4 regions of the Serratia liquefaciens ATCC 27592 genome follow, and region 3 is predicted to be linked to each of the others. Evidence: predicted binding sites of a transcription regulator. Region 3 holds the regulator's gene; each other region holds the start of a gene.
What was found. The regulator CRP, encoded in region 3, controls carbon source genes, mostly activating them, when cyclic AMP is high. The targets are predictions, from matches to a motif close to ATGTGANNNNNNTCACAT.
Positions count from the first base shown of each region.

Region 1: a site for CRP is predicted at 1,687-1,704, ahead of udp (uridine phosphorylase). Genes of this name have one in related genera too.
Region 2: a site for CRP is predicted at 1,469-1,486, ahead of serA (phosphoglycerate dehydrogenase). Genes of this name have one in related genera too.
Region 4: a site for CRP is predicted at 1,985-2,002, ahead of M495_RS13310 (YchE family NAAT transporter). Genes of this name have one in related genera too.

Region 1 covers NC_021741.1:237,559-241,773, reverse strand. Annotated here, with positions in the region: gene M495_RS01080 (tyrosine-protein phosphatase) at 1-630, opposite strand, end outside; gene udp (uridine phosphorylase) at 802-1,563, opposite strand; gene M495_RS01070 (dienelactone hydrolase family protein) at 2,076-2,912, shown strand; gene metE (5-methyltetrahydropteroyltriglutamate--homocysteine S-methyltransferase) at 3,005-4,215, opposite strand, start outside.
Region 2 covers NC_021741.1:4,283,968-4,288,182, reverse strand. Annotated here, with positions in the region: gene M495_RS20065 (LysR family transcriptional regulator ArgP) at 1-497, opposite strand, end outside; gene rpiA (ribose-5-phosphate isomerase RpiA) at 700-1,356, shown strand; gene serA (phosphoglycerate dehydrogenase) at 1,681-2,919, shown strand; gene M495_RS20050 (5-formyltetrahydrofolate cyclo-ligase) at 2,966-3,574, opposite strand; RNA gene ssrS (6S RNA) at 3,603-3,785, opposite strand; gene zapA (cell division protein ZapA) at 3,827-4,156, opposite strand.
Region 3 covers NC_021741.1:4,845,447-4,849,661, reverse strand. Annotated here, with positions in the region: gene M495_RS22660 (YccS/YhfK family putative transporter) at 1-1,395, opposite strand, end outside; gene crp (cAMP-activated global transcriptional regulator CRP) at 1,450-2,082, opposite strand; gene M495_RS22650 (OsmC family protein) at 2,462-2,869, shown strand; gene M495_RS22645 (phosphoribulokinase) at 2,906-3,775, opposite strand; gene M495_RS22640 (YheU family protein) at 3,927-4,160, opposite strand; gene M495_RS22635 (hydrolase) at 4,157-4,215, opposite strand, start outside.
Region 4 covers NC_021741.1:2,859,002-2,863,216, forward strand. Annotated here, with positions in the region: gene M495_RS13305 (ABC transporter substrate-binding protein) at 1-400, opposite strand, end outside; gene M495_RS13310 (YchE family NAAT transporter) at 1,092-1,736, opposite strand; gene adhE (bifunctional acetaldehyde-CoA/alcohol dehydrogenase) at 2,261-4,215, shown strand, end outside.

The DNA.
Region 1 (4,215 bases), 630 kb from region 3:
CTGCCCCAATGCCGAGTCACTTAAACGAATCGACAGTTGATCCAACATTTGTTCACGGAAGGTCGCCAACGTGGTTTCGGTCAGCAGGTAATCTTCCACCACCGTCGCCTCATCGGCACCCAGTGCGAACAATACCAACGCCGATCCGACCCCCGTGCGGTCCTTACCGACTGCACAGTGCTGGACGATAGCACCGTTGTCGGTATGGCTCAGCAACTGAGTCAACTGTTGGTAGGCCGGATTGCCGAACGGCAGTCGGCGATATAACTCCAGCATAAACGCCCGCGCATCGAAACCGGCCAGCGTTTCGCTGGTCAGTTTTTCCAGGTTGGCATTAACCTCATTGCTCAACGGGTTAGCAGGAAAATGGTGGTAATCCGCGCCCTGCCACAGGATATCGGGCTTGGCCTGCACTTCATCGGGATCGCGGTAATCCAGTACCGATCGCACCGGCACGCCGGCCAGGAAGGCGCAGTCGTTTTCCGTCAAGCGCTCCAGCGACCCGGAACGGAACAGTAATCCTCGCTTGATGCGGCGGCCATCAGCAACGCTGTTACCACCGAGATCGCGAAAGTTAATGCCGCCATCAAGCGGTGCCAATGAAGGATGAAGCAGGATCTGGGCGGTCATAGACGTCCTCGTGTTTATTGTCTGATAAAACGCAACCTGAGAGCCAAGGTAAAACCGGGCTCAACGGGTCAAAGAGGTGGCCAGTAAGATGGCGCTGATGATGATAACCGTAACAGATTACGGCTGAATGGAAAAACGGACCGCGTGGCGGCCCGTTGAATTGCGGAGGGATTACAGCAGGCGACGCGCCGCATCAACCACAATCTGCACCGCTTTGCTCTCGGTGTTTTTCATTGTTTCCGCGTTCGGAATTTCCTGCTGGGTACGGTTAACGATCACACCGGCAACCATACCGGCACGCAGGCCCTGGCTGGCACACATGGTCAGCAACGTGGCGGATTCCATTTCATAGTTCATCACGCCCATCGATTGCCATTCTTCCATCGAGCCTTTGAAACGGCTAACGACGCGCCCGGAGAAGGTATCGTAACGTTCCTGGCCTGGATAGAAGGTGTCGGAAGACGCGGTTACGCCGATGTGCGTGGTCGCGCCTGCTGCCTTGGCAGCTTCGACCAGTGCGGTAGTACAGGCGAAGTCGGCCACCGCCGGGAACTCCATCGGCGCGAAGTGCAGGCTGGCACCGTCCAGACGAACCGCCGCGGTGGTGACCAGAACGTCACCTACATTGATGTCTGACTGGATCGCACCGGTGGTGCCGATACGCAGGAAGGTGCGGATACCCAGCTGTGCCAGCTCTTCAACCGCGATAGACGTCGAAGGACCGCCGATACCGGTGGAACAGACGATCACTGCCTTGCCGTCCAGCTCTGCACGCCAGGAGGTGAATTCACGATGGGAAGCCAGGTGCACCGGATTTTCCATCAGCTTGGCAATTTTCTCTACGCGCTGCGGATCGCCAGGAACGATGGCAAGCTGGGCCCCTTGTAAATCGTTTTTGGTCAGGCCGAGATGGAAAACGTCAGATTGAGACATACGAGACTCCTCATAGATCATGTTTATTGGGAGGAACAAAAAAGTACTCTACTGAAAATCGCCACGCAATTTCGTGACGGCAATCACTACAGACAAAGAAACAGAATGCAATCTACATAACTCTTGTGACTAAAGTCACAAAAATTAGCAAGAAGGCCCGCCTGTTGGCCCCAATAGCCACCAGTCTAGTCGACAAATCGCCCCGCCGGTTTCCCCTGCTACTTGGAGTTTATCAAGGCGATTTGCCAATAAATCCTCTATGCAGTCACAGAAAAATAGCCTTGGTTTGTCGGGGACTTAGCCCGAATAAGCGGAACTAACGCACCTTATGGTACTAATGCAGGTCAACTTGCGTAATAGCATGATAAAAAGACAATAAAAACGCGGTAAAGCCGGATATTTAATCGTTTTTTACAGACTTGACTGAAAATGCTCCACTCGATGCCAATAACGGGTAATCTTTCCTATAGTTAATCGCAGCGCTTTTCTCTATTGATTGCACGGAGACCGCAATGAAAACCGATCATGTGATGACATTAAAACAGGCCCAGGGGGGATTCACCCCGGCTGTAACCCCCCTGGCGGCTTCTACCATCCTCACCGACGAGCAGGGCATTCATACCGGGGAAACCACCATTCCTTCTCAGGGTGACAACCTGCCTGCCTATATCGCCAAACCGGCGGACCACAGCGGCCCCTTCCCGGTCGTTCTGGTGGTACAGGAGATATTTGGCGTACATGAACATATTCAGGATGTGTGCCGTCGTCTGGCGAAGCAGGGTTATCTGGCGATAGCGCCGGAACTGTACTTCCGTCAAGGGGATGCCCGGGAATACACCGATATCAGTGAACTGTTCCAGAATCTGGTGAGCAAGGTGCCGGATCGTCAGGTGCTGGCGGATCTGGATCATGCTGCCCATTGGGCAACGCGCCACGGCGGCGATGCCGGCAAGCTGGCGATTACCGGTTTCTGCTGGGGCGGGCGTATTAGCTGGCTCTATGCCGCGCACAACCCGCAGTTAAAGGCTGCGGTGGCCTGGTACGGTAGGTTGGTGGGTGAAAAAACGCTGAATTCGCCAAAACACCCGGTCGACGTTGCGACACAGCTGACGGCACCGGTGCTGGGACTTTACGGCGGCCAGGACAGCAGCATCCCGCTGGAGACGGTGGAAAGCATGCGTCAGGCGATCCGCGCGGCCAACGCCAATGCCGAGATCGTGGTGTATCCCGAGGCCGGCCATGCCTTCAATGCCGACTACCGGCCCAGCTACAACGCCGAAGCGGCAGAGGATGGCTGGCAACGTATGCTGGCTTGGTTCGCACAGCACGGAGTGCCAGGCGTTAAATAGCCTCTCATCTTAAGGCTGCCCGATCGGCAGTCATTTGCGATATGAAAAAGGGCGCCGAAGCGCCCAGAATAATCTACACCCAAAAGTCGCTATCAGACTTGCTGTTCACGCAGGCGCTGTGCGGCCAGCACCATGTTGGTCAGCGACTGACGGGTTTCCGGCCAGCCGCGGGTTTTCAGGCCGCAGTCCGGGTTCACCCACAGACGCTCAGCCGGGATGTTCTGCGCAGCTTTGCGCAGCAGCGCTTCGATCCATTCCACGCTTGGCACGTTCGGCGAGTGGATGTCATACACGCCCGGGCCAATCTCATTCGGGTACTCAAACTCTTTGAAGGCTTCCAGCAGATCCATATCAGAACGCGAGGTTTCGATGGTGATCACGTCGGCATCCAGCGCCGCAATGGAGTCCATGATGTCGTTGAACTCGCAATAACACATGTGAGTGTGGATCTGCGTGTCGTCTTGCGCGACAGCGGCGTTCAGTTTGAAAGCCTCCACCGCCCAGTTCAGATAGGCAACCCAGTCGGATCGACGCAGCGGCAAACCTTCGCGCAGTGCAGGCTCATCAATCTGGATAATGCCGATACCGGCTTTTTCCAGATCTTCCACTTCGTCGCGCAACGCCAAGGCAATCTGTTTGGCGATCACTTCGCGGGTCACGTCTTCGCGCGGGAACGACCAGCAGAGAATGGTGACCGGACCGGTCAGCATACCTTTTACCGGCTTGTCGGTCAGCGACTGAGCATACTTCGCCCACTCGACGGTAATGGCTTCAAGGCGACTGATATCGCCAATGATCACCGGCGGTTTTACGCAGCGGGAACCGTAGCTCTGTACCCAGCCGTTTTGAGTGAACACGAAGCCGTCGAGGTTTTCACCGAAATATTCCACCATGTCGTTACGCTCGGCTTCGCCGTGCACCAACACGTCCAGCCCCAGGCGTTCTTGTTCAACGATCGCCTGTTTGATGTGTTCGCTAATGCTGGTGCGGTAGTTATTGCCGTCCAAACGCCCCTGCTTGAAGTCCAAACGCAGGCCGCGAATTTCCGTGGTTTGCGGGAAAGACCCTATCGTGGTGGTCGGCCAGGCCGGCAGGTTAAAGCGCGCACGCTGTGCCTGAGCACGCTCGGCGTAAGGGCGCTGACGTTCGCTGTCCTGTGCGGTAATCGCCGCCAGGCGTTGGCTTACCTGCGCATTATGCACGCGGCTGGACTGGCGACGAGCGCGGATTGGTGCGCTATAGGCGTCCAGTTCGGCCTGCTTTTCTGCACCCGGTGCGTTCAGCGCCGCGCTCAACAGGGCCA
Region 2 (4,215 bases), 560 kb from region 3:
AACAGATAGTCCAGCGCACCCAACCGGTCTACCAGGCAGCTCGGCAGCGGCTGCGGTTGGATACTCACCGCGCCGACCACTTCACCGCGCCGCAGACGTTCCTGAGTACGGGTTTCGTCTTCCACCTGGAGGTTCAGGCGGATGGGGGAGTCCGTCAGCACCGGTTTTAACGCCGGCAGCAGCCAGGTGGCCAGGCTGTCGGCGTTGACCGCCAGCGACAGCAGCAACGGCGTGTCGATACCGGTGTCGTTGCCCAACCACTCTTCTTCCAGTAACTCGACCTGGTGCAGCAGCGCCAGCAATTTTTGGCCCTGCTCGGTCGGGCGCGGCGGTACGGTGCGGACCAGCAGCGGTTGGCCGAACAGGTTTTCCAACTGCTTAATGCGCTGGGATACTGCCGATTGGGTGATACAAAGCTTTTGCGCGGCGCGCTCAAAGCCGCGCTCACGGATCACCGCGTCCAGCGCTTGCAGCGTTCGATAGTCTGGGCGTTTCATCGGAAAGATATCCCTTACAGTAATAGATACAGGCACTATGCCACATCTGGGGTGTTTTACAGGTGGAAAATCACCGCGCGACTTTACCGCGACGCGCCTAAAAATGCGGCTTAGGGTGAAGAAGTGTGATCCTGCCTGAGTGAAAAATAGCGATTTACCCTATAATACGCACACGTTTTCGTACAGAGGCAATGGACATATTATGACGCAGGATGAACTGAAAAAAGCGGTTGGCTGGGCCGCGCTGGATTACGTAACCCCTGGCACCATCGTTGGGGTAGGTACCGGCTCTACCGCCGCCCACTTTATTGACGCGCTTGGCTCGATCAAGCATCAGATCGAAGGGGCGGTGTCCAGCTCCGACGCCTCCACCGCCAAGCTGAAAAGCCTCGGCATCCACGTGTTCGACAGCAACGAAGTGGATTCTCTGGATATTTACGTTGATGGTGCAGATGAAATCAACCGCCAGATGCAGATGATCAAAGGCGGCGGTGCCGCGCTGACTCGCGAAAAAATCATTGCCGCCATCGCGCGCAAATTTATCTGCATCGTCGATGCCAGCAAGCAGGTCGACGTGCTGGGCAAGTTCCCGCTGCCGGTCGAAGTGATCCCGATGGCGCGTTCCTATGTGGCGCGTGAACTGGTGAAGCTGGGTGGCTTGCCGGAATATCGTCAGAATGTGCTGACCGATAACGGCAACGTGATTCTCGATGTGCACAACCTGAGCATCGTCGACGCCATCGCGCTGGAAAACAAAATCAACGGTATCGCCGGCGTGGTGACCGTCGGTTTGTTCGCCAACCGCGGCGCCGATGTGGCGCTGGTCGGCACGCCTGAAGGTGTGAAAGTCGTCGAATAACCGCATGTGTTAGCAGGGGCGTCGCCATGGCGCCCCTCTGGAATACGATCTTGGATCCCAGCGGACCGCATAATTCACTGGCTAAAATATCTTTTCTTTAAAGCGCCAAATTTGGTGACATATGTCACATTGTCAGCGTTAGCTCCACAAAGCTTCTGTCTATTTCTTTCCCTATGGCATTTTCTGCCACAAACCGCCAACATCGCTGAGCCTTGTACTGACGGGCGGGCAATCGTTTGTATTGCCGCCCGCGTTATTTTTGTTATGTTGGATGCGTGCTGTTAACAACAGCCGCTTCTGAAGTCTGAACATAGGGTCGGGTAAATGGCAAAAGTATCATTGGAGAAAGACAGGATTAAATTCCTGTTGGTGGAAGGGGTTCATCAGAGCACGGTAGATAATCTGCTGGCAGCCGGATATACCAACATTGAATATCACAAAGGTGCGTTAGACACCGAAGCGCTTAAGGCATCCATCCGCGATGCTCACTTCGTCGGCATCCGATCGCGTACGCATCTGACCGAAGAAGTCTTCGCCGCTGCAGAAAAGCTGGTGGCGGTAGGGTGTTTCTGCATCGGCACTAACCAGGTTGATCTGAAGGCGGCGACCAAACGCGGCGTTCCGGTGTTTAACGCACCTTTCTCTAATACCCGATCCGTGGCCGAAATGGTGCTGGGCGAACTGCTGCTGATGCTGCGCGGCATTCCATCCGCCAACGCCAAAGCGCACCGCGGCGAATGGCAAAAATTGGCCGTGGGCTCGTTTGAAGCGCGCGGCAAGAAGTTGGGGATTATCGGCTACGGCCATATCGGTACCCAACTGGGCATCCTGGCCGAAGGCCTGGGCATGAAAGTGTTCTTCTACGATATCGAGAACAAGCTGCCGTTGGGCAATGCTCAGCAGGTGCGCCACCTGTCAGACTTGCTCAATATGAGCGACGTGGTGACGCTGCACGTGCCGGAAACCCCATCAACCAAAAACATGATGGGTGCAGAAGAGCTGGCACTGATGAAGCCGGGCTCGATTCTGATCAACGCTTCGCGCGGCACCGTGGTGGATATTCCGGAACTGTGTAAGGTATTGGCCAGCAAGCACTTGGCCGGCGCGGCGATCGACGTCTTCCCGGAAGAGCCTGCGACCAACAGCGAGCCGTTCAACTCACCGCTTTGTGAATTCGATAACGTGATCCTGACCCCGCACATTGGCGGCTCCACTCAGGAAGCGCAGGAGAATATCGGTGACGAAGTGGCCGGCAAGCTGGCGAAATATTCCGACAACGGCTCAACCCTGTCGGCGGTAAACTTCCCGGAAGTGTCCCTGCCGGCGCATGGGCCTAACGCCAGCCGCCTGCTGCACATCCATGAAAACCGTCCGGGTGTACTGACGCAGATTAACCAAATCTTCGCTGAAGAAGGGGTGAACATCGCCGCGCAGTACCTGCAAACCGGTGCGGAAATCGGCTATGTGGTTATCGACATTGAAGCGGAAACCGAGCGTGCCGATGCGGCGTTGCAACGTATGAAGGCGATTGACGGCACTATCCGTGCTCGCTTGCTGTTCTGATTGAACGTGCTGTAACGAATAAAGGCCGGATTTATCCGGCCTTTTGCTATTTAACGATCTGCCAAACCCAATTCTGCGCGGGGGTCACAATCTCCGGCAGCGGAATATCCCAGTGTTCCACTGGCACCTGTTCGACCTGCTGGCAATCATGGGCCAGGCCTATCGGATAAGGGCCACGGTGTTGCCAGTTTTGCAGCGTACGATCGTAGAAGCCACCCCCCATCCCCAGGCGCTGGCCCGCGCTGTCAAAGGCCACCAACGGCGTCAGTACCACGTCGAGCGAGCCCAATGGCAGCACGTGGCGCACGTCGAGCTCGGGCTCGAGAATATTGAAGCGGTTGTGCACCAGCGGCGTTTCAGGGGTGTAATGCAGGAATAACAGATTACCCTTGCTGAACGGGTGCAACACGGGCAGATAAACCTGCTTGCTCAACTGCCACAGCCGTTCAATCAACGGGCGGGTATTTAGCTCACCGTCGAACGACAAAAATACCGCGATATTCTGCGCTGCCAGGATGCGTGGATGTGCAGCGATGCGTTCAGCTATCTGCAGGGAGGATTGTTGTTGTTGTTCAGGCGTTAGAGCGCGTCTACGCTGACGGATTTGATTTCGGATATTTTGCCGCTGCTGGGCATACTGGGCTTGAAAAGACATAGTCAGCACACATACCGCTGAGGAAGGGGGAATCTCCGAGATGCCGTCGCAGGCTGTAACCCTTGAACCCATGGTTCAAGGTGAACGTGCTGTCGCAATCTTAAGGCTTCTCGGCGGGCCGAGCATGCACACCGATCGCGGATCATCACATTCTGTTGGTACTAAATATCGGCTCAGGGGACTGGCCCGCTGGCGAACATCTCAGAGAAATTTTTTACTCATTGCCAAAACCTGAGGTTTCAGCAACTTAAGTTATTCGAATTGTGCATCCTGACGTTCAGAGATGCGACCCTGTTCAAGCAAAGCCTGTTCAATGGTCTGTTGCAGCATGCGAATGCGTTGTTCCATATTGGACGCATAATCACGGGTTTTCAACCGTTCTTGAGCAAGTTCATGACAAACGTTCAATGCTGCGATGAAAACGAGCTGCTCAGTATTTGTGACTCTAGTGCGAACTTTAAGATCTTGCAACCGTTCGTTAAGATCGACCGCGGCCATGTTCAACGCATCTTGTTGTTCTGGCGGGCAATTGACTCTTAAAGAGCGACCAAAAATTTGAATATCTACCGGTTGTGCAGACATGCCACCTTCCTGCCTAAATTTCGCGCCAGCCCCAGCTTGCCCTGACCGGGCCTACCAAA
Region 3 (4,215 bases):
CACCGTAAAGCCAATTACCGCCAGCCCGTAATTTTTACGTGAAACCAGATAGGCCAGCAGCGTGATCACCAGCATCACGCCCAGCGTCTCAGCCTCGGGCAGCTGCAGCTGCAGTAACCCGGCGGCAATCACCAACCCAACCAGAGTGCCGAGCGCACGGTGCTGGATGCGTACCCGGGTGGCGTTGTAGCCGTTTTGGCTCACCAGCATGATGGTCAGCAAGATCCAGTAAGGTTTTGGCAGATTGAATATCATCCCCAGGCTGCTGCCCGCTGCCAGGGTGACTCCCAGCCGAGCCGCATTGCGCAGGGCGTTGGATTTGAACGACAGGTAACTGACCAGCGCGGGCCAGAATGGCAGACGGTTTTGATTGGCCATCAGATCGCGTCGGTAGAGTGGGTGCTGGGTGCGCAGCAGGCGGGCGATGCGGCTGAAGTGGTAATAACAGAATTGGCCGACCGGGTTATCCGGGTGTTGCGCCGCCACTTTTTCCAGGGCTGCCAGCTCATGATCCATGTTGAAACGCTGAGAATGCTGATGATAGAGGATATCGTGCGCTACCGTGCGCAGCCGATTGGCAATCACCTGTGCATTGCGGCGGATAATGGCTTCGGCCTGGCTCTGCTCTACCAGTTTTTGGACTTCTTCCGGCAGATGCAGGCTGACGGTGATATGTTCCTGCAAATCCAGCGCGACCTGAAAGGTGCGTTGCAGGCGCTTTTGTTCGAGATTGCTGGCATGGGGCAGAAAATTAAGCTGCTGATACAGCAAGGTGATCAGGTCCATGACCTTTTGCTGGCGCACCAGCAGCGGTGGTAAGGCGGTCTGCGGATCGGTGTGCTGGGTCAACAGCGAATATTTGGCTTCGAAGTAGTCCGCCAGCTCCAGATAGAGCTGATTGAGCGACTCGCGCATCGGTTGCTCTTTCCACAGCTTGAACCAGAACCAGGTAAACAGGCCGTACCAGGCGGTACCCACGATATATAACACCGGCGCGTGCCAAAGCGGCACCGTACCGGCCATGCTGAGGGAGAAGATGGCGGCAACCAGCGCGGCGGGCAGCAGGCGGGCGTGCAGTGGGCTGATTTCGCCGCTGACGCCAAGCAACAGTGCCAGACCGAGCATCAATGCGGGCAGCGGTACTTGCCACAGCAGTGCCTGTTGCAGCAGCAGGCTGCTAAGCGCAAAGAGCGAGCCGCCGACGATCAGGCGTTTAAAGAAGCGTTTGTGGGGCGTGTCCAGCCCGGCGATGTTGCAGCAGGCGGGAACCAGGGAAAATAGTAGGCCGTATTGCAGTTGGCCGATCAGCAGCCCGAGCAGAACCGGCAGGCACAGCACCAGCGTTTGTCGCAGTGCATAGTTGACTTCCGGATGATAAATCAGTCGGCGCCACATGATAAATCGGGGCATAAAAAAACGGCGCGAATTATCGCGCCGTTTTTTCAGTGATTAACGGGTGCCGTAAACGACAATAGTTTTGCCGTGAGCGGAGATCAGGTTTTGATCTTCCAGCATTTTCAGAATACGACCCACGGTTTCACGAGAGCAACCGACGATCTGGCCAATTTCCTGACGGGTGATTTTAATCTGCATGCCATCCGGATGGGTCATGGCATCAGGCTGTTTCGCCAGGTTCAGCAGGGTTTGCGCGATGCGGCCCGTAACGTCCAGGAAGGCGAGGTTACCCACTTTCTCAGAGGTTATCTGCAGGCGGTTTGCCATCTGGGCAGACAGGCGCATCAGGATGTCCGGGTTTACCTGAATCAGCTGGCGGAATTTCTTGTAGGAAATTTCAGCCACTTCACAGGCGGTCTTCGCCCTAACCCAGGCGCTACGCTCCTGACCTTCTTCAAATAATCCAAGCTCGCCGATGAAATCCCCCTGGTTAAGGTAGGACAGGATCATCTCTTTACCTTCTTCATCCTTAATCAGCACCGCGACGGAGCCTTTGACGATGTAGTAAAGCGTTTCGGCTTTTTCACCTTGGTGAATCAGCGTACTTTTGGATGGATATTTGTGGATATGGCAATGAGACAGGAACCATTCGAGAGTAGGGTCTGTTTGCGGTTTGCCGAGAACCATTCGCTGTTATCCTCTGTTGTTATCGCTGCCTTGTGTCACAGGGGTCAGAGTTCCCTGTAAAACGTGCTGTCGCCGTTGTTTTAATGGTGGCTATCAGCAGGTTTTGAGGCGTGTCATAAATATACGCTGTCGCTCTAGCATATTAACTTGCCGGGAGAGCTGCAAGCTACATTCTGTTAACATACCGGTAAAGGAGCCTTTCCCTGGGAGTTTCCCTGAAATCAGTGTCCCGGAAAGATTTATTGCGGCTCTGTTTGTAGCACAGAGTGAGGCGGGTGTCTCGTGTTGTCTCGCTTCAGCATGATTAGCATCAGGTTCCGTTGCCAGTTTCTATGCGAAAGCGTACTCTGATTTTAAGAAATTAACCGGAGTGACCAGCATGCAGGCAAGAGTTAAGTGGGTGGAAGGGCTGACGTTTCTGGGTGAATCCGCGTCTGGCCATCAGGTATTGATGGACGGCAACGCCGGCGATAAAGCACCCAGTCCGATGGAAATGGTGCTGATGTCAGTAGGGGGCTGCAGTGCTATCGACGTGGTGTCGATCCTGCAAAAAGGACGCAACGACGTACGTGATTGCGAGGTGAAACTGACCTCTGAACGCCGCGAAGAAGCGCCACGGTTGTTTACCCATATCAACCTGCATTTTATCGTGACCGGCAAAGATTTGAGCGACAAGATCGTGGAACGTGCGGTCAACCTGTCAGCTGAGAAGTACTGTTCGGTTTCACTGATGCTGAGCAAAGCCGCCAGCGTGACCCACAGTTTTGAAATCCGCGACCTGGCGTAACGGATAAAGGGGCGCGGTTGTACCGCGCCCCGTAGATTACTCGATTTTTTTCCCTTCCAGCAGTCGCTGCACCAGCGGCGCCATGATCAGTTCCATCGCCAGCCCCATTTTGCCACCCGGCACCACCAGCGTATTGATATGCGAGATAAAAGATCCCTGCAGCATTGCCAGCAGATAAGGGAAGTCGATCTGGTCCAGCCCGCGGAAGTGGATCACCACAAAGCTCTCGTCCAGCGAAGGGATAGCCTTGGCGGCGAACGGGTTGGAGGTGTCTACCGTCGGCACCCGTTGGAAGTTGATATGGGTACGTGAGAACTGCGGCGTGATGTAGTTGATGTAGTCTTCCATCGAACGAACCACCGAATCCATTACCGCTTCGCGGGAGTGACCGCGTTCACCGGTATCGCGGATCAGCTTCTGGATCCATTCCAGGTTCACGATCGGTACTACGCCGACCAGCAGATCGACGTGTTTGGCCACGTCGATGTGTTCAGTCACGACGCCACCGTGGAGCCCTTCGTAGAACAGCACGTCGGTCGGTGCCGGCAAGGCTTCCCATGGGGTGAAAGTGCCGGGAACCTGATTATAGGGTACCGCTTCATCGTAGGTATGAAGATACTTGCGTGAGCGACCGGTGCCGTTTTTGCCGTAGTCGAGAAAGCTTTGTTGCAGCAGGCCGAAGTCATTGGCTTCGGGGCCGAAATAGCTGATATGGCGGCCGAGATCGCGCGCTTTGCGGATCGCCGCGTCCATTTCCGGCCGGGTGTAGCGGTGGAAACTGTCGCCTTCCAGCTCGGCGGCGCGGATGTTCAACTGCTGAAAGATTTTACGGAACGCCACGCTGGTGGTGGTGGTGCCGGCCCCGCTGGAGCCGGTCACTGCGATAACGGGATGTTTGGCGGACATGGTGGTAGGTCACTCCGTGTTAAATGCGCAGGCGTCAGATATGATTATTGGTCTGTTTGACGCCCTTTCGCCAAGGGCAAAATTCCGCGCGTTGGTTTGCAATAACCCATTGTTACCTGATTTTTTCCGTCAGTCATAGAACCGATCGCCACTAAATTTCTTCCTGCCCGGCGCGGAACTGGCCGCGTGGCATGATGTTGACGGTCTCATGCAGTTCTGACCAAACCAGCAGCACCTCGCCGTTTTTCAACTGGCGGCGCACGTCTTCCACTTTCTGTTCCAGCGAGCGTTCGTGCTCGCCGTAGTCGGTGCCTTCGCGTAACACAAAGGACTCGATCAGGCTGTTTAGGGTCTCAGTTTCCAGTTCTTTCCAGGGGATAATCACGTGGTTGTGTCCAGATAAGGGGAAAGCCAGGATGGAATACGGTATTCCAGCCACA
Region 4 (4,215 bases), 2.0 Mb from region 3:
CGGTTTTCGGATCGGCCAGGCGCTGCCAGCTATAAACGAAGTCCTGTGCGGTAACCGGGGAACCGTCGCTCCACACCGCGTCCGGACGCAGGTGGAAAGTCCAGGTTTTAAAATCCTGATTTTCCCACTGGGCTGCCGCCGCCGGTACCACATGCCCATTGGCATCGGTGCTGACCAGCCCTTCCAACAGGTTAAGAATAATATTACTTTCCGGTATCCCCTCGACCTTATGCGGATCCAACGAAGCCACTTCCGTGCCGTTGTTAATTACAATGTTCTGCTGCTGAGCCAATTGCACTCCGGCCGGAACGTCGGCCGCCTGAGCAGAATATACGGCGCTGATACTCAGCAAGCCGGCAATGAACATAGCCAATGGAGTACGCTTTCGGGTTTGCTGCATGGTCGAGGCTCCTTTTCACCAACAAGCATTGCTTATCGATATTCGTGAAGTATTTATAAGAATTCTAAATAAACAGACACCAGCAAAAATCATTCCCACTTTGACGACGCAATCGCGTTAATTGCGCGTAGAAAGTTGCTCGGAAATTAGCAGAAGGCAAATTCCATAGCCAATAATTTTTACAGAAATGTTAAGCAATTCTCTTTTATTGCATCAAGCCCGATCTGTACCCCCCGGACGAGGGTGACAGTTACATAACATAACTAATTGATTTTAATCAGATAAAATAAAGAAAGCCTTATCCTGACGGCACGAAGCAAACTGGCAAAACAGACAAAGAAACATTCAGTTAACAAACCGACCGTTCAAAGAACAAACACCTGCTTATGTGCGGTTAATCACTAATAACACCTGGATGAAAGCGAGACAAGCCCTACAGAATGATGTGATTAAATTAACAGCGGATTTGATGTTAGGAGGCAGAAAAAGGGCAAAAACTGGGGAGGATAAGGGGTAAAAACAACGCTTAGCGTTTTTATTGAGCAACAAATTGAGATTTATGCCACATCCTGGTGCAAGTGAATAAAATTCATTCATATTGCGCACTATATTAATGCGAACCAATAATTGATTTTAATTTTTAAAATTAATTTGAGTCGCGAATCACCCTATTCACGACTCCGTCGCCGGATTACAACAGTCCCGGGAATATGGCCTTAATACCGGTAACGATAAATTCGATACCCAAAGCCATCAGCAATAAACCCATGATTCGGGTGATGACGTTAATGCCGGTTTGCCCCAATAAACGCACCAACAAAGGCGCGGCCCGGAACAACAGCCAACAACAAAAGGCAAACAACGCGATAGCGAGAGTAAAGCCCAACAGGTTCTGCCAGCTATGGTAGCGGGAACTCCAAACGATGGTGGAGCTGATCGCACCCGGTCCGGCCATAAGCGGTAATGCCAGCGGCACGACGCCAATGCTTTCGCGGATCGCGCTTTCTGATTTTTCCTGTTTGTTCTGTTTGTCTTCCCCCAGTTTGCCGCTGATCATCGACATCGCAATGGTAACCACCAGGATGCCACCGGCAATGCGGAAGGAATCGATTGAGATGCCGAACATGCGCAAAATCCCCTCCCCCAAAAATAGCGAGGTCCACAGGATAATGGCGACCGACAGATTGGCGGTCAGGTTGGTTTTGTTGCGCCCGGCAGCTGCCTGGTAGCTGGTCATGCTGATAAATACCGGCAAAATGCCCACCGGGTTCACCAGCGCAAACAGGCCGACAAAAAATTTAATGTAGCCGGAAAAATCCAACAGAGATTGGCCCACAAATGACTCCGCTTTAATAGCTTTAAAAGTGACACTGCCTACGCGCGCTAATGTAATGGAATTGCCACGGGTTATCCATTGGTCATCAGCAGGATTTTTATCTATTAATACGTGTATTGATAAAGTAAATCACCATTGTTAACGTAATGTACGGTTTATGATTTTTTATGTTGAAAAAAGTGCCTGACATCGCAGTTATTAAGAATGATTCTCAAAAACCATAGCTGAATGGTGTCAGCATGCGATTTTTTTGATTTAAATCACATAATCACTACCCAAGAGTAGTTAAGCTCTTAGTCGTAGTCAGGGAGTAGAACAGGTTAAGGAAAAAGTGGCATCTCTGTTCGGCCCGCTGTCTTCTCCTGCTGAGGCATCGGGTAAAGCTCTTTAAGCAAATCAGCAACATGCAGCACAAAAAGATGGGAAACCTTTGTTTTTAAAACAGCATTTTCCACCGATCTGTCTATACTAGTTGCTCGCACGGCTGATTTACTGAAAGAGTTTAACATTATCAGGAGAGCATTATGGCTGTAACAAATGTCGCTGAACTGAACGAGCTAGTTGCACGTGTCAAAAAAGCCCAGCGCGAATATGCCAACTTCACTCAAGAGCAAGTTGATAAAATTTTCCGCGCTGCTGCCCTCGCCGCTGCCGATGCCCGTATTCCTCTGGCTAAAATGGCCGTTGAAGAATCCGGTATGGGTATCGTTGAAGATAAAGTGATCAAGAACCACTTCGCATCAGAGTTTATCTATAACGCCTATAAAGATGAAAAAACCTGCGGTATCCTGTCTGAAGACGATACTTTCGGTACCATCACCATCGCCGAACCTATCGGCCTGATTTGCGGTATCGTACCCACCACCAACCCAACTTCCACGGCCATTTTCAAAGCGTTAATCAGCCTGAAAACCCGTAACGGTATCATCTTCTCTCCGCACCCACGTGCGAAAAACGCCACCAACAAAGCGGCTGATATCGTGCTGCAGGCAGCGATTGCCGCCGGTGCGCCAAAAGACATCGTCGGCTGGATCGATCAACCTACCGTTGAACTCTCCAACCAACTGATGCACCACCCTGACATCAACCTGATCCTGGCCACCGGTGGCCCAGGCATGGTGAAAGCAGCCTACAGCTCCGGCAAACCGGCCATCGGCGTGGGTGCGGGTAATACCCCGGTAGTGGTTGACGAAACGGCGGATATCAAACGCGTCGTGGCCTCTATTCTGATGTCTAAAACCTTCGACAGCGGTGTGATTTGCGCCTCTGAGCAATCCGTCATCGTGGTTGACTCCATCTATGACGCAGTGCGCGAACGTTTCGCATCCCATGGCGGCTACATGCTGCAGGGTAAAGAGCTGAAGGCCGTACAGGACATCATCCTGAAAAACGGTGGCCTCAATGCGGCTATCGTCGGTCAGTCAGCACCGAAAATCGCTGAAATGGCAGGCATCAAAGTCCCGGCAAGCACTAAAGTGCTGATCGGTGAAGTGAAGCTGGTCGATGAGTCAGAACCTTTCGCTCACGAAAAACTGTCGCCAACGCTGGCTATGTATCGCGCCAAAGACTTTGAAGACGCCGTCAGCAAAGCGGAAAAACTGGTCGCGATGGGCGGTATCGGTCACACCTCTTGTCTGTACACCGATCAGGATAACCAGCCGGAACGCGTAGCCTTCTTCGGCGACAAGATGAAAACCGCGCGTATCCTGATCAACACCCCTGCTTCTCAGGGTGGGATCGGTGACCTGTACAACTTCAAACTCGCTCCGTCTCTGACGCTGGGCTGCGGTTCCTGGGGCGGTAACTCCATCTCTGAAAACGTCGGTCCAAAACACCTGATCAACAAGAAAACTGTAGCGAAGCGAGCAGAAAACATGTTGTGGCATAAACTTCCGAAATCAATCTACTTCCGCCGTGGCTCACTGCCAATCGCGCTGGAAGAAGTAGCGACCGACGGGGCAAAACGCGCCTTCATTGTGACCGACCGCTACCTGTTCAACAACGGCTATGCAGACCAGATCACCTCCGTTCTGAAATCGCACGGCATTGAAACAGAAGTATTCTTTGAAGTTGAAGCGGATCCAACGCTGTCCATCGTGCGTAAAGGCGCTGAACAGATGAACTCCTTCAAGCCAGACGTGATCATCGCGCTGGGCGGCGGTTCACCGATGGATGCTGCGAAGATCATGTGGGTGCTGTACGAACACCCTGAAACCCACTTCGAAGACCTGGCGCTGCGCTTTATGGATATCCGTAAGCGTATCTACAAGTTCCCGAAAATGGGCGTGAAGGCAAAAATGATTGCCGTCACCACCACTTCAGGCACCGGTTCAGAAGTTACGCCGTTTGCAGTAGTGACCGACGACGTAACCGGCCAGAAATATCCTCTGGCGGATTACGCATTGACACCAGACATGGCGATTGTTGACGCCAACCTGGTCATGAACATGCCGAAATCCCTGTGCGCCTTCGGTGGCCT